DNA from 3 places in the Bacillus sp. EB V-12 genome. Region 2 is predicted to be linked to each of the others. Evidence: riboswitches for the same ligand, from Rfam matches in the RefSeq annotation. Region 2 holds a riboswitch; each other region holds the start of a gene.

Region 1 (4,628 bases), 190 kb from region 2:
CTACAAATAACGGTCTCATAGACTCATCATATTGCAGTGCTTCTAATCCACTAATTCCATGTCCTTCTCTCTCATGATGGTCACGAGGCCTAAGAGATGCTAGCGCGGATTTCATTGCTTTTATATGTTCTGGTGTCGTGCCACAACAACCACCAATAATATTAACCCATCCTTCTTCAGCAAATCGCTTCACCTTTTCAGCAAGAGAAGATGGAGATTCATGGTAATGTCCATCTTCATCAGGAAGACCTGCATTTGGATAACAAGAAATGTAACACTCCGATAAATCAGATAGTGAACGAATATGGTCCCTCATAAACTCCGGACCAGTCGCACAGTTTAACCCAACAGATAATGGTTTCATATGTTCTACTGATAAATAAAAAGCTTCAATTGTTTGCCCAGCCAGAGTCGTTCCCATTGGCTCAATCGTTCCTGAAATCATAATAGGAACCGTTTTTTTCAGTTCTTCAAAAGCGGCTTGAATTCCAATATAAGCTGCTTTCACGTTACGCATATCTTGACTCGTCTCAACGAGTAATACATCAACTGCTCCTTTTAATAATCCTCGTGCCTGCCTTGTATAAGCCTCAATCAATTCTTCAAAAGTCACACCACCTGTAACACTAATTGCTTTCGTTGTTGGTCCCATCGCTCCCGCAACATATACTTCCTTCCCGCTTTCTTTAACAGCTTGCTTCGCCAAAAGTGCTGCCTTTTCATTTAGTTCTTCATCTAAATGAGACAGATCATAATCACTTAGTACAATATTCGTTGCCCCAAATGTATTTGTTTCAATAATATCCGCTCCAGCTTCAATATAAGCTTTATGAATCTTTAAAATAACGTCTGGTCTTGTTTCCACTAAATATTCATTACAGCCCTCGTACTCTTCTCCTCCGAAATCTTCAGCAGTTAAATCCTCTTGCTGAATCATTGTCCCCATTGCACCATCTAATATTAAAATGCTATTTTTTAATTTTTCTTCTATACACTTCATCAATTAATACCTTCTTTCACTTCTTGCTTTTCTCTTACATATTTAACAAGATGTTCTGTAATTTCATACTTTAAAAATGGTGTAATAAGATAAATACCATTAAAATATTTCATCGCTGCGTCGACCAATTCTTGTGAAATGCGGATCCCTTCCTCAATTGCTGCCTCTTTCGTTTCATGTCCATCCATTCTCTCTCTTATTTCTTCAGGAAGAGTAATACCCGGCACCTCAAAATGAAGAAAATCTGCATTCCGCTTACTTACTAACGGCATAATTCCAATAAAAATAGGTTGTTCCAAATGCTTTGTCGCTTCATACACTTCTTCAATTAACTTGATATCGTAAATTGGCTGAGTTAAAAAATACTCCGCTCCAGCATCTATTTTTCGTTCCATTCGCTTAACCGCTGCTTTTAAGTGCCTCACGTGAGGATTAAATGCGCCGCCTACAGAAAACCTTGTCGCCGGTCCAATTGATTTCCCTAAAATTGAACGTCCATCGTTCATTTCTTTAATCATTTTAATAAGCTCAATAGAGGATAAATCATATACAGAAGTGGCACCGGGAAAATCACCAACGCGCGCTGGATCACCAGTTAAAGCTAACACTTCTTCCATCCCTAACGCCGATAAACCTAACAAATGAGATTGTAGTCCAATGACGTTATGATCTCTACACGTTAAATGCGTCAATACTGGGATATCATGCTTCGTTAATAACGCACCCATCGCCATATTAGAAACACGAGGCGATGCTAATGAATTATCTGCTAGAGTAATAGCATCTGCTCCCGCTCTTTTTAACGCTCTTGCTCCTTCAAAAAAACGCTGTGTATCTAACGTTTTCGGTGGATCTAATTCCACTACAACTGTCGTTTGTTTTTTCGCTTTCTCTGCTAGAGTGACGTGAGCCTTCGAACGTTTCTCATGCGTATGAACGACTTTCGGCCTTTGAATCGTGTCTTTTTCTATTACAGGGGTAATATTCGCAACAGCGCGCTTCATACTTTGAATATGTTCTGGAGTCGTACCACAACAACCACCCAATAAACGAATACCTTGCTCAATAAATCTCGGTGTCATCGCTTCAAAATAAGCTGGGCTTCCCTCATATACGTAACGTCCATCCACATAATTCGGGAGGCCTGCATTTGGGTATGCTGATAAATAGCCATTTTGAGGAATCGATATCATTTTGAAAGCTTCCGTCATATGAAGCGGCCCTAGTTGACAATTCAATCCAACAACATTTGCACCGTAATCTATAAGTTGCTTTAATATTTCATTGACATCATTTCCATTTTGAGTCGTACCTGCTTCATGTAACGCTAATTGCGCAACAATTGGAATATTCGTTTGCTTACGCAATACTTTAACGGCATGAAGTAATTCAAATTCATCGTAAAAAGTTTCTAATAGTAATCCATCAACCTGTTCTTCTAGTAAAGCCCCTGCCTGTTCAAGTAACATAAACTCTCTTTCCATATCAGTCGTTGTAACAGCTCCGATATGTTTCATACCACCAATTGTTCCTAAAATTGCATTTTTATCTGTCACAGATGCTTTCGCCAGTTTTACTGCCGCTCTATTAATTTCTGTAACTTGATTTTCTAAACCATACATACGTAATTTCGCCTCATTTGCTCCATACGTATTCGTTTGAATTACATCTGCTCCAGCAGCTACATATTGTTTATGAATCGATATAATTAAGTCTGGATCAGATACATTCAATTCTTCAAAGCTACTTTGCAAACCATGTGAATGCAATAACGTCCCAACCGCACCATCACCTATTACAATTCCTTTTGATAATAAATCTAGTAATTTCACGACTCTCCCTCATTTCTATCAATATAAAAACCCCCTCTTCACTTTGAAGAGGGGGACATAATCGTTCCTCCTCTTATTATGCAAAACATTCGTTTTGCAGGTATTAGCACCGTTTCAAACATTTCGTTTGAAGGTTGCCGGGTTTCACAGGGCCTTTCCCTCCACCGCTCTCAATAAGAGTTGTCTTTATTATTTTATTTATGTAGCTAAAAGGAAATGCGTTCCCCTTTTAACAATGTTTGTTAATTTTTTAATAAATTTAGCATGCACAAAAGTAAAAGTCAATGACACTTGCGGAAAAATAAAAATTATTTAAAATAAAGTTGCAATTCAGTTATATTTTATTGTAAAGTTAAAAACATAATAAAAATTTCATACGAACATTCTTATCTAGAGAGGTAGAGGGACTGGCCCTGTGACGCCTCAGCAACCATTAACATTTTGTTAATAAGGTGCTAATTCCAGCAAATTGTGAAAGATTTGACAGATGAGAAGAAGACTCTATTCAAACCGAAAGCCTTCTTCTTAGAAGGCTTTTTTTATTTTATATTCACTTAATGTTTCAATTTAAAAAGGAGGAATTTTCACATGTCAACAATCGAAACAAAACTAGCACAAATCGGAAATCGCAGTGAAACTACAACTGGAACGGTTAATCCACCAGTTTATTTCTCAACCGCTTATCGTCACGAAGGAATTGGTAAATCTACTGGCTTTGACTATTCACGAACTGGCAATCCAACTCGCGGTCTTTTAGAACAGGCGATTGCAGACTTAGAATATGGCGAACAAGGTTATGCCTGTAGTTCAGGGATGGCGGCTGTTCTCCTCGTCCTTTCTCTATTCCGCTCTGGAGACGAACTTATTGTATCTGAAGATTTATACGGGGGAACGTATCGATTATTTTCTGAGCATGAAAAAAAGTGGAATGTTCGATGTAGATACGTAAATACACAGTCTATTAAACAAATTGAGCAAGCTATCACAACTGAAACGAAGGCTATTTTCATAGAAACTCCAACTAATCCATTAATGCAAGTTACTGATATTGCTGCTGTCGCAACTGTAGCGAAAAGGAACGGACTACTTCTTATTGTAGACAACACTTTCTACACACCTTATATACAGCAACCATTAACAGAAGGTGCTGACATTGTACTTCATAGCGCAACGAAATATTTAGGGGGACATAACGATGTACTAAGCGGGCTTGTCGTTGCAAAAGGAAAGGAACTTTGCGAGGAAATCGCTCATTATCATAATGCATCAGGTGCAGTTTTAAGCCCATTTGACTCATGGTTATTAATTCGCGGTATGAAAACGTTAGCGCTTCGCATGAGGCAACATGAAGAAAATGCGAAAGCAGTTGTTGCGTATTTAAATGATGAGGACGGGGTGACAGATGTATTTTATCCAGGAAGAGGTGGCATGATCTCATTCCGCCTTAAAGATGAAGCTTGGATTAATCCATTCTTACAATCTTTATCCTTAATTACATTTGCCGAAAGTCTTGGTGGTGTAGAAAGTTTAATGACTTATCCAGCAACGCAAACACATGCTGATATTCCTGAAGAAATTAGAACAGCAAACGGCGTATGCAATCGTCTTCTTCGATTCTCAGTTGGCATTGAAAATAGTAACGATTTAATTCAAGACTTAAAGCAAGCCATTAAACTCGTAAAAGAAGGTGTAAGAATATGAGCTATTCTATAGATACACTCTTACTACACAACCAATATAAACACGACTCGCAAACAGGCGCTGTGAACGTTCCTATTTATAATACATCAACTTTT
Region 2 (4,628 bases):
CAAAAGTTGCCGCTTTAGAAGGTGCTACGCATGGTATTACTGTTAATGCCCTTTGCCCTGGTTATGTTGATACCCCCCTTGTACGTAATCAACTACAAGACTTAGCTACTACACGAAATGTACCACTTGAAAATGTTTTAGAAGATGTTATTTATCCACTCGTTCCACAAAAGCGCTTATTACAAGTACAAGAAATTGCAGATTATGCGATGTTTTTAGCGAGTGAAAAAGCTAAAGGTATAACTGGTCAAGCTGTCGTTATCGATGGTGGTTATATCGCTCAATAAAAAATAAAGTTTGCTCAAGAAGAGCAAACTTTATTTTTTATCCCGAGGATCTTCGTACTTTAGTAATTGTCGCGGGAGCTTCTCAATTGCAACAATTACCCCCTCTAATTTACTTTCAATACGGTGGAGTAAATATAATGTTACAACAATCGGAAACCCTACATTACCTATCATCTTGATCCACTCTTCCACCCTCTTCCCCTCCTTTCATTATATAAGTAAGAGAAAACACTGCATTTAGGCATAAAAAAACAAGCTATTATGTATTAGCTTGTTTTTCAAATAATGATGCAATTTCTCGTTTATAGTCCCCGCGTATAATACCTTTCTCAGTAATAATTCCTGTAATTAATTCATTCGGCGTTATGTCAAATGCTGGATTATAAACATCCGTTCCAATTGGTGCTACTTGTTTTCCAAAGATTTTCGTAACTTCTGTTTCATCTCTTTCTTCAATAATAATTTCGGCTCCAGTTTCTTTCGTAACATCAAATGTTGACAGTGGCGCAGCAACGTAAAATGGGATATTAAAGTACTTTGCTAAAATAGCTAAATTCATTGTCCCTATTTTATTGGCTGTATCTCCATTTGCGACAATTCGATCCGCCCCCACAATAATTGCGTTTATTTCTTTCGTTTGAATAGCATGAGCTGCAGTATTATCTGTTATAAGGGTCACATCAATATTTGCTTGCTTCAATTCCCACGTCGTTAAGCGACCACCTTGTAAAACTGGTCTCGTTTCACACGCATATGCATGTAAACGCACACCTTTCTCTTTTCCAATATAAAAGGGAGCTAATGCAGTTCCATATCTGGCAGTTGCGATACTTCCAGCGTTACAGATTGTTAAAATATTATCGCCATCTTTAAAACATGTTAACGCATATTCCCCAATATTTCGACACACCTCTTCATCTTCCTGTTGAATGCGAAGCGCTTCTTCTTCTAATATTTTTTGTGCTTCTTTTATTGTAGTAATCTCTCGAATAGATTCTCTCATACGATCAATTGCCCAAAATAAATTTACTGCCGTTGGGCGTGATGTCCCTAAATAGTTACAGTCTCTATTAAACTTCTTTTGAAATTCTTCGATATGTAAAGTATTATATTTTTTCGCTGCAAGCGCCAAGCCAAATGCAGCTACAATTCCAATTGCAGGCGCTCCGCGTACTTCTAACATTATGATACTTTTCCAAACCCCTTCAATAGTCGTTAATGTTTTGTATTCTGTGCTATGTGGCAATTTCGTTTGATTTAATACTGCAATTGCATCACCTTTCCAACTTACAGATCTCGGAACAGTAACAATTGTACTCATGCTTTTACACCCCTTGAAACTGTCTGTTGAAATAATGTTCGAAACAGTTGAATATCAGCACTTTTAGATTCATATTTTATTAGTTCTTTTCCTAAGGATAGCGCTTGTTTCTTAGCTTGAATTCTTGTTTCTTTATTTTCTATTTCATCTAAATCTGCTACATGAGCTAAACCAATTGTTCTACGAATTAGTTCACATCCGGCAAATCCAACAGCATCAGTAAAGATATTTTGCAAAATAATTGGTAACCATTGTTTTTCTTTCGTATATGCTTCTACACCTTCCCCAATCCATAACTTTGTAAAAGTCTCTACAAAATAACTCCACGTCTTTTCTATATGAAAAAATAGTACACTTCTCTTTTCTTCTTCTCTAGATAAAGCATTTAATAATAGATTTGCAATAAATTGACCTATATCAAATCCAAATGGGCCATATGTCGCAAATTCTGGATCAATCACTTTCGTTTCAGAAGGTGAGGAAAAAATACTACCAGTATGTAAATCACCATGAATAAGAGTTTCTTTTCTTGTTAAGAACTTATATTTATATTGTGCTACTTTTAGTTTTAAAGTTTTATCACTCCAAAGTTCATCAACCACGAGCTGTAAATCTGGCTCATAATCATTTGTATCATAATGCCCAAAAGGATCTGTAAACACTAAATCCTCTGTAATTTTACATAGGTCCGGATTTACAAAGGTACCTTCTAGTATCCTCTTCTCTTCTGACTGTAAACCAAAATCTGAAGTGTAAAATAAAACATGTGCTAGAAAACGACCAATATGCTGGGATAAAAGCGGATATTCTTCTCCGTCTATTAATCCTTTTCTTGTAATTGTTAGTCTTGATAAGTCTTCTATTACCGTTATCGCTAACTCTTCATCATGACTGTACACTACTGGAACATAATCCGGTACATACTGCACAAAAATTTGTAATGCCTTGCTTTCAATCGTTGCTCTTTTTATAGACAATGGCCAGCTTTCACCAACTACTTTAGCATAAGGCAGTGCTTGTTTTATTATAATGGATTTCTCTCCATCATCTAATTTGAACACGTAATTTAAGTTTCCATCTCCAATTTCATGACAAATGACATTTGCCTTCTCTTCAAAATAACCATGATCTTTCGCATATTGTACAGCTGTTATTTCTGTTAATAAATAATATCCCATCGTCTTCTCCCCCTTTTTAAATTCAGAGGTTTTTCTAACACAGAAAAACCTCTTTCCACTAAGAAAGAGGTTTGAAGTTTATCTTCTCCCCTCTTATCTGCCAGAAAGTTTTACTTTCTGCTGGAATTAGCACCGTGCCTTTTGGCGTAATAAACGCCCCATTTCACAATGGTATTACGGTCGGTTGCTGGGCTTCATCGGGCCAAATCCCTCCACCTGCTCTTGATAAGAGTTGTATAATTTTTTGAATTTTTAACTTTATGTTGATGACTATACCAAGAATAAAAATCAATTGTCAACATTTTATTTGTATAATTCTGGACGACGATCCGCAAAAACTGGAATTCCTTTTCGTACTTCTCTAATTTTCTCGAATACAAGCTCTCCAAATAAAATTGATTCCTCTTCATTCGCCTCTACTACAACTTCACCCCAAGGATCCACAATTAAAGAATGACCTGCAAACACATTATTCGGATCCTTTCCTGCTCTATTACACGCAACAACATAACACTGATTTTCAACTGCTCTTGCTTGCAATAGCAAACGCCAATGTGCTAAACGAACTAATGGCCATTCTGCTACAACAAATAATACTTTTGCCCCTTTAGCAGTATGAACACGCATCCACTCTGGAAAACGAATATCATAACAAATTGTTCCAGCACATTCAACATCATCTAGCTTAAATTCGCCCGTACCATTACCAGCTATTAAATATTTATGTTCATCCATAAGCTGAAATAAATGTACTTTACTATATTCGTTGACTAACTGTCCTTCATTATTTACAACATACATCGTATTTGTAACGCCTTGCTCTGTTTGCTTTGCTATGGACCCACCAACAATATGTACATCATATTGCTTCGCCCATTCTATTAACTTTTCTTTCGTTTCCACTCCATCCCTATCTGCAATTTCAGAAAGTCTCGTTAAATCATATCCTGTTGTCCATAGTTCTGGTAAGACGATAACATCTGGCCTTTCCTTCATAGCTTCACTTATTTTATTTTTAGCATTCTCAATATTTTTTTCTACATCTCCAAAAACAATATCCATTTGAATACATGCGACTTTCATTTTTTCAGCCCCATTCTTATTTTTCTCTTTACAAAATACTGGAAAGATTATATCATTTGTCACTAGAATTGTAACAACTTTCAAAAGAGGTGGAAAGTATGAAATTATTTCAACCTTCTGAGATAGTAACATCATTGCCAACACAATTTTTCGCTTCACTTGTTGCAAAAGTTAACAAAGTCGTTGCAGCTGGTCACGATGTTATTAATCTAGGTCAAGGTAATCCAGATCAACCAACACCGCAGCATATCGTAAAAGCTTTACAAGATGCTGCCGAAAAGACCATTCATCATAAATATCCGCCATTTCGCGGACATGAAAGCTTAAAGGAAGCCGTGGCTACATTCTATAAACGTGAATACGGCGTGGAATTAAACCCAAAAACTGAAGTTGCTATTTTGTTTGGAGGGAAGGCTGGACTAGTAGAATTACCGATTTGTTTTACAAATCCCGGTGATACGATTCTCGTTCCGGATCCAGGTTATCCTGATTATTTATCCGGGGTTGCTTTAGCAAAAGCACACTTTGAAACAATGCCGCTTATTGCAGAAAATAACTTTTTACCAGATTATACGAACATTGATGACTCTATTGCAGAGCGTGCAAAATTAATGTTTTTAAACTATCCAAATAATCCTACCGGTGCTACTGCATCAAAAGATTTTTTTGATGCAACCATTCACTTTGCTAATAAACATAATATATTAGTTGTTCACGATTTTGCTTATGGAGCTATCGGATTTGATGGTCAAAAACCTG
Region 3 (4,628 bases), on a different contig from region 2:
ACAGTAGCAGCTGGCATTGGACCATCTTATTTAGAAGCTAGACTCCCAAAAGGCACGCCTGTTGCTTGGATTATGCCTAATACAGCTGCTGAAATTGGAAAGTCTATCTCCTTATATACAATGGGACAATCAGTAAACGAGATACATCAAGAAACCCTGCAACTACTTTTAAAAGGTATTGGTACTTCGCAACTTTGTACTGAGGAAGAAGTTCATCAGCTTACTGCAGTTACTGGAAGTGCACCAGCCTTCCTTTATTACTTTGCTGAAAGCTTAATTGAAGCAACAAAAAGTTATGGAGTTGATGAAGAAACCGCAAAACATCTTGTGATTCAAATGATTTCTGGCTCTGCTTCTATGCTTGAACAAACGCAAAATCCAGCTAACCTTCGCGAACAAGTAACAACGCCAGGTGGTTCCACAGCTGAGGGTCTCAAAACTTTATACGAATATAATTTTTCAGAGGCAATTCAAAAAGCAGTAGAAGCAACAAACAAAAAAGCTAGGGGGAAATAATATGATTTTAACAAGTTTAAAAGACTATACAACATTACATAACGGTGTAAAAATGCCTTGGTTTGGTTTAGGTGTTTTTAAAGTAGAAGATGGTTCAGAAGTAATTGATTCTGTAAAAGCAGCAATTAAAAATGGCTACCGCAGCATCGATACTGCAGCAATCTATCAAAATGAAGAAGGCGTTGGGCAAGCGATTCGTGAATCCGGTGTTTCACGTGAAGAATTATTTATTACCTCAAAAGTATGGAATAGCGATCAAGGATATGAAACAACGCTTCAAGCATTTGAAACTACATTAGAGAAATTAGGTCTAGAATATTTAGATTTATATTTAGTACATTGGCCTGTAAAAGGGAAATATACTGAATCATGGAAAGCATTAGAAACACTTTATAAAGATGGCCGTGTTCGCGCTATCGGTGTGAGTAATTTCCACATTCACCACTTACAAGACGTATTTGAAATTGCTGAAATTAAGCCAATGGTCAACCAAGTGGAATACCACCCACGTTTAGCACAAGAAGAGTTACATGCATTCTGTAAAGAACATAATATCCAGCTTGAAGCTTGGTCACCATTAATGCAAGGACAACTACTAGATAATCCAACGTTACAAGAAATTGCGACAAAATATAATAAATCAACTGCGCAAATTATTTTACGTTGGGATTTACAAAACGAAGTTGTAACAATTCCCAAATCAATTAAAGAACATCGCATTATTGAAAATGCAAACATCTTCGACTTTGAATTAAGTGCTGATGATATGAAAGCAATTCAAGCTTTAAATGAAGATCGTCGCGTTGGTCCAGATCCAGATAACTTTAACTTCTAGTAGAAAAACCACTGCCATATGCAGTGGTTTTTTCATTTAAGAAAACTGAAAATTTAAACTATATTTCATTTAGTTGACACTTCATTATTCAAGGTGTAAGATTTTGAATTATCAAAGAAACACAAAAATTAATAAAATTTATTCGTTTACTCATTGTATCAAGAGAGGTGGAGGGACTGGCCCTTTGAAACCTCGGCAACAGGTTCATTTTGAATACTGTGCCACTTCCTGCAAGCTTTATGCTTGAAAGATAGAATGAGGGACTTCGTTTATATACGGGTGCATAACTTGTACGTAAAAATCCCTCTTTCTCAATATGAAAAGAGGGATTTTTTATTTTTCATTTCCCTCATCATCATCCAAACTTAATTATTTAGGAGGAAAATCAAATGAAAAAGAAGTTTGTACCCGGTATTGCATCAGTTGTAGGAGTAAGTATTTTATTAACTGGTTGCGGTAGTTATAAAAACGAAGCAAGCGGAGCAAATGCAAAAGACGAGGCACCTAGTAAACAGGTTTTAAACTTATCTTCACCTACTGAAATACGAACAATGGATACGGCTCGTGCTACAGATACTGATTCTGGTCAAGTAATGAGAAACGTATTTGAAGGTTTGTATAATCTTGGTGAAGGTAACAAACCTGTTCCTGGTGTTGCAAAATCTCATGAAGTAAGTGGCGATAAAACGAAATACACATTCCATTTGCGAGATTCAAAATGGTCAAACGGCACTCCTGTTACAGCTAAAGATTTTGTGTTCGCTTGGCAACGTGCCGTAGATCCAGCAACAGCCTCTGAATATGCATTTTTATTCTTTGATATTAAAAACGCAACAAAAATTAACAACAAAGAACTTCCAGCCGACCAACTTGGTGTAAAAGCAGTTGATGACCATACGTTTGAGGTAGAATTAGAGCGTCCTGTTCCTTATTTTATTAGCTTAACAGCGTTCCCAACATTTCTACCAATTAATGAGGAATTCTTTAAAGTACAAGGTGATAAGTACGCTTTAGAAGATAATACAATCTTGTACAATGGAGCTTTTACACTAAGCGATTGGAAGCACGAACAAAGCTTTAAATTTAAGAAGAACCCTACCTATTGGGATAAAGATACTGTCAAACTAGAAGAAATCAATTTTAATGTCGTAAAAGAAAAATCAACAGAAGTAAATTTATTCGAGTCAAAACAATTAGATCGTATAAAACTAACATCTGACTTCGTCGATAAATATAAAAAGGATGCTAACTTTAAAGAACGTCCAAACGTAGGCGTACAATTTTTACGTATGAATCAACAAAACAAAGTACTTCAAAACGTTTCTGCACGCCAAGCAATTGATCAAACAATTGATAGAAAATCCTTTGTAAATACGTTATTAAATGATGGCTCTACACCAACATTTGGTCTCGTTCCAAAAAACTTTGCAAAAGGACCTGAAGGAAAAGACTTCCGTACTGCAAACGGCGATTTAACAAAAGTTGATACAAAATCTGCACAAGAGTTATGGAAAAAAGCTAAACAAGAGCTTGGTTCTGAAAAGATAACATTAGAATTATTAACGAGTGATGCTGACCTTGATAAGAAAACTGGTGAATTCTTAAAAGGACAACTAGAAAAGAATCTAGATGGATTAACAGTAAATATAAAACCTCAGCCGCGTAAGCAACAAGTTTCGCTTTTATTAAAAGGTGACTACGAAATCGGAATTGATGGCTGGAGCCCTGACTTTGCGGATCCAATTACATTCCTTGAGCTATTTACAACGAATAACCCTTATAACTTAGATCATTACTCTAATAAGGAATTCGATGAAACAATAGCAAAAGTGAAAACAACTTTAGCTGGTGATGAAAAAGCTCGCTGGGAAGCATTACTAGCATCCGAGAAAATATTATTTAAAGACTCTGTTATCGCTCCTCTTTACCAAAAAGGCGAATCTTATTTAGAACGTTCTTATGTGAAAGGAATTGTGCAAGTAGACTTTGCAGGTCAATTAAACTTCAAGTGGGCAAAAATTGAAAAATAAAGTGAAACTTTAATAAGTGGGGGTTTCTTCATCCCCACTTATTATTAGCCCACACCAATTGTTTTTTTAGCAAAATATATTAAAAATAGGTTCTCTCACACATGAGAATCTGCTTTTTTAATATATTATTCTGAGAAATTAACAATCTATTTTTATTATTGACATATAGTTCTTTTCAGCGTTAATATTCTAAATAATCAAAGAAACAAAATATTTCACCATCAAAATATAATGTCTACTACGTTGAAACATATAACGATAGATTACAGTTCAACATGTATATACATATAGAACACCTGATTACCTATAAACAAATATTTATAATAGGTTTTATCTCCTTCTATAGCTACTTCAAGACACGGACATTATGACGTTACGAACAACACATTTAGGGAGGAACGAACAATGAAGAAAAAAGTTGTACCTGTTGTTGCATCTGTTTTGGGGGCAAGTCTATTACTAACTGCTTGCGGGGGAAATAAAGATAATGCAAGCGGAGCGAAAGCAAACGATAAAGCACCTGATAAACAGGCAATTAACTTATCATTCGCTTCAGAAATTCCAACAATGGATGTTGCAAAAGCAACGGATGGGGAATCCATGAACGTAATGCGTAATGTTTTTGAAGGGCTATATGCAATGGGAGAAGATAATAAACCGGTTCCTGGTGTCGCTGAGTCGGTTGACATTAGTCCCGATAAAACAAAATATACATTCCATCTCCGTGATTCAAAATGGTCAAACGGTACTCCTGTTACAGCAAAGGACTTTGCCTTCGCTTGGCAACGTGCCGTAAATCCTGATACAGCAGCTGAATACGCATTCTTATTCTTCGATATAAAGAATGCGAAACAAATAAGCCAAAAACAATTGCCAATTGATCAACTAGGGGTCAAAGCTGTTGATGATAAAACGTTAGAAGTACAACTAGACCGTCCTGTTCCCTACTTCTTAAGCTTAACTACATTCTCAACATTCTTACCAATTAATGAAGAGTACTTAAAGTCTCAAGGCGATAAATATGGTTTAGAAACAAATCATTTAATTTATAACGGTGCTTTCACATTAGATAACTGGAAACATGAACAAAGCTTCCAATTGAAGAAAAATCCTAACTATTGGGATGCTAAAACTGTAAAATTAGAAGAAATCAACTTCAATGTCGTTAAAGATAAGTCTACAGAAGTGAACTTATATGATTCAGGACAAATTGATCGTGTTGCTTTAACTGCAGAGTTTGTTGATAA

What was found. A riboswitch is a leader RNA that binds a small molecule or an ion and turns the genes downstream of it on or off. The one in region 2 is predicted to bind S-adenosylmethionine.
Region 1: another riboswitch for S-adenosylmethionine. It lies ahead of ACZDYH_RS02120 (bifunctional homocysteine S-methyltransferase/methylenetetrahydrofolate reductase); the one in region 2 lies ahead of mtnK (S-methyl-5-thioribose kinase).
Region 3: another riboswitch for S-adenosylmethionine. It lies ahead of ACZDYH_RS26695 (peptide ABC transporter substrate-binding protein); the one in region 2 lies ahead of mtnK (S-methyl-5-thioribose kinase).

The regions. Positions count from the first base shown of each region.
Region 1 covers NZ_JBUXJL010000001.1:405,352-409,979, reverse strand. Annotated here, with positions in the region: gene metH (methionine synthase) at 1-1,000, opposite strand, end outside; gene ACZDYH_RS02120 (bifunctional homocysteine S-methyltransferase/methylenetetrahydrofolate reductase) at 1,000-2,832, opposite strand; SAM riboswitch class I at 2,903-3,012, opposite strand; SAM riboswitch class I at 3,216-3,326, shown strand; gene metI (cystathionine gamma-synthase/O-acetylhomoserine thiolyase) at 3,421-4,533, shown strand; gene metC (cystathionine beta-lyase) at 4,530-4,628, shown strand, end outside.
Region 2 covers NZ_JBUXJL010000001.1:595,631-600,258, reverse strand. Annotated here, with positions in the region: gene ACZDYH_RS03250 (3-hydroxybutyrate dehydrogenase) at 1-287, shown strand, start outside; gene ACZDYH_RS03245 (YvrJ family protein) at 318-479, opposite strand; gene mtnA (S-methyl-5-thioribose-1-phosphate isomerase) at 547-1,608, opposite strand; gene mtnK (S-methyl-5-thioribose kinase) at 1,605-2,786, opposite strand; SAM riboswitch class I at 2,877-3,018, opposite strand; gene ACZDYH_RS03230 (carbon-nitrogen family hydrolase) at 3,090-3,953, opposite strand; gene ACZDYH_RS03225 (pyridoxal phosphate-dependent aminotransferase) at 3,968-4,628, shown strand, end outside.
Region 3 covers NZ_JBUXJL010000014.1:28,972-33,599, reverse strand. Annotated here, with positions in the region: gene proC (pyrroline-5-carboxylate reductase) at 1-516, shown strand, start outside; gene ACZDYH_RS26700 (aldo/keto reductase) at 518-1,351, shown strand; SAM riboswitch class I at 1,504-1,608, shown strand; gene ACZDYH_RS26695 (peptide ABC transporter substrate-binding protein) at 1,741-3,381, shown strand; gene ACZDYH_RS26690 (peptide ABC transporter substrate-binding protein) at 3,787-4,628, shown strand, end outside.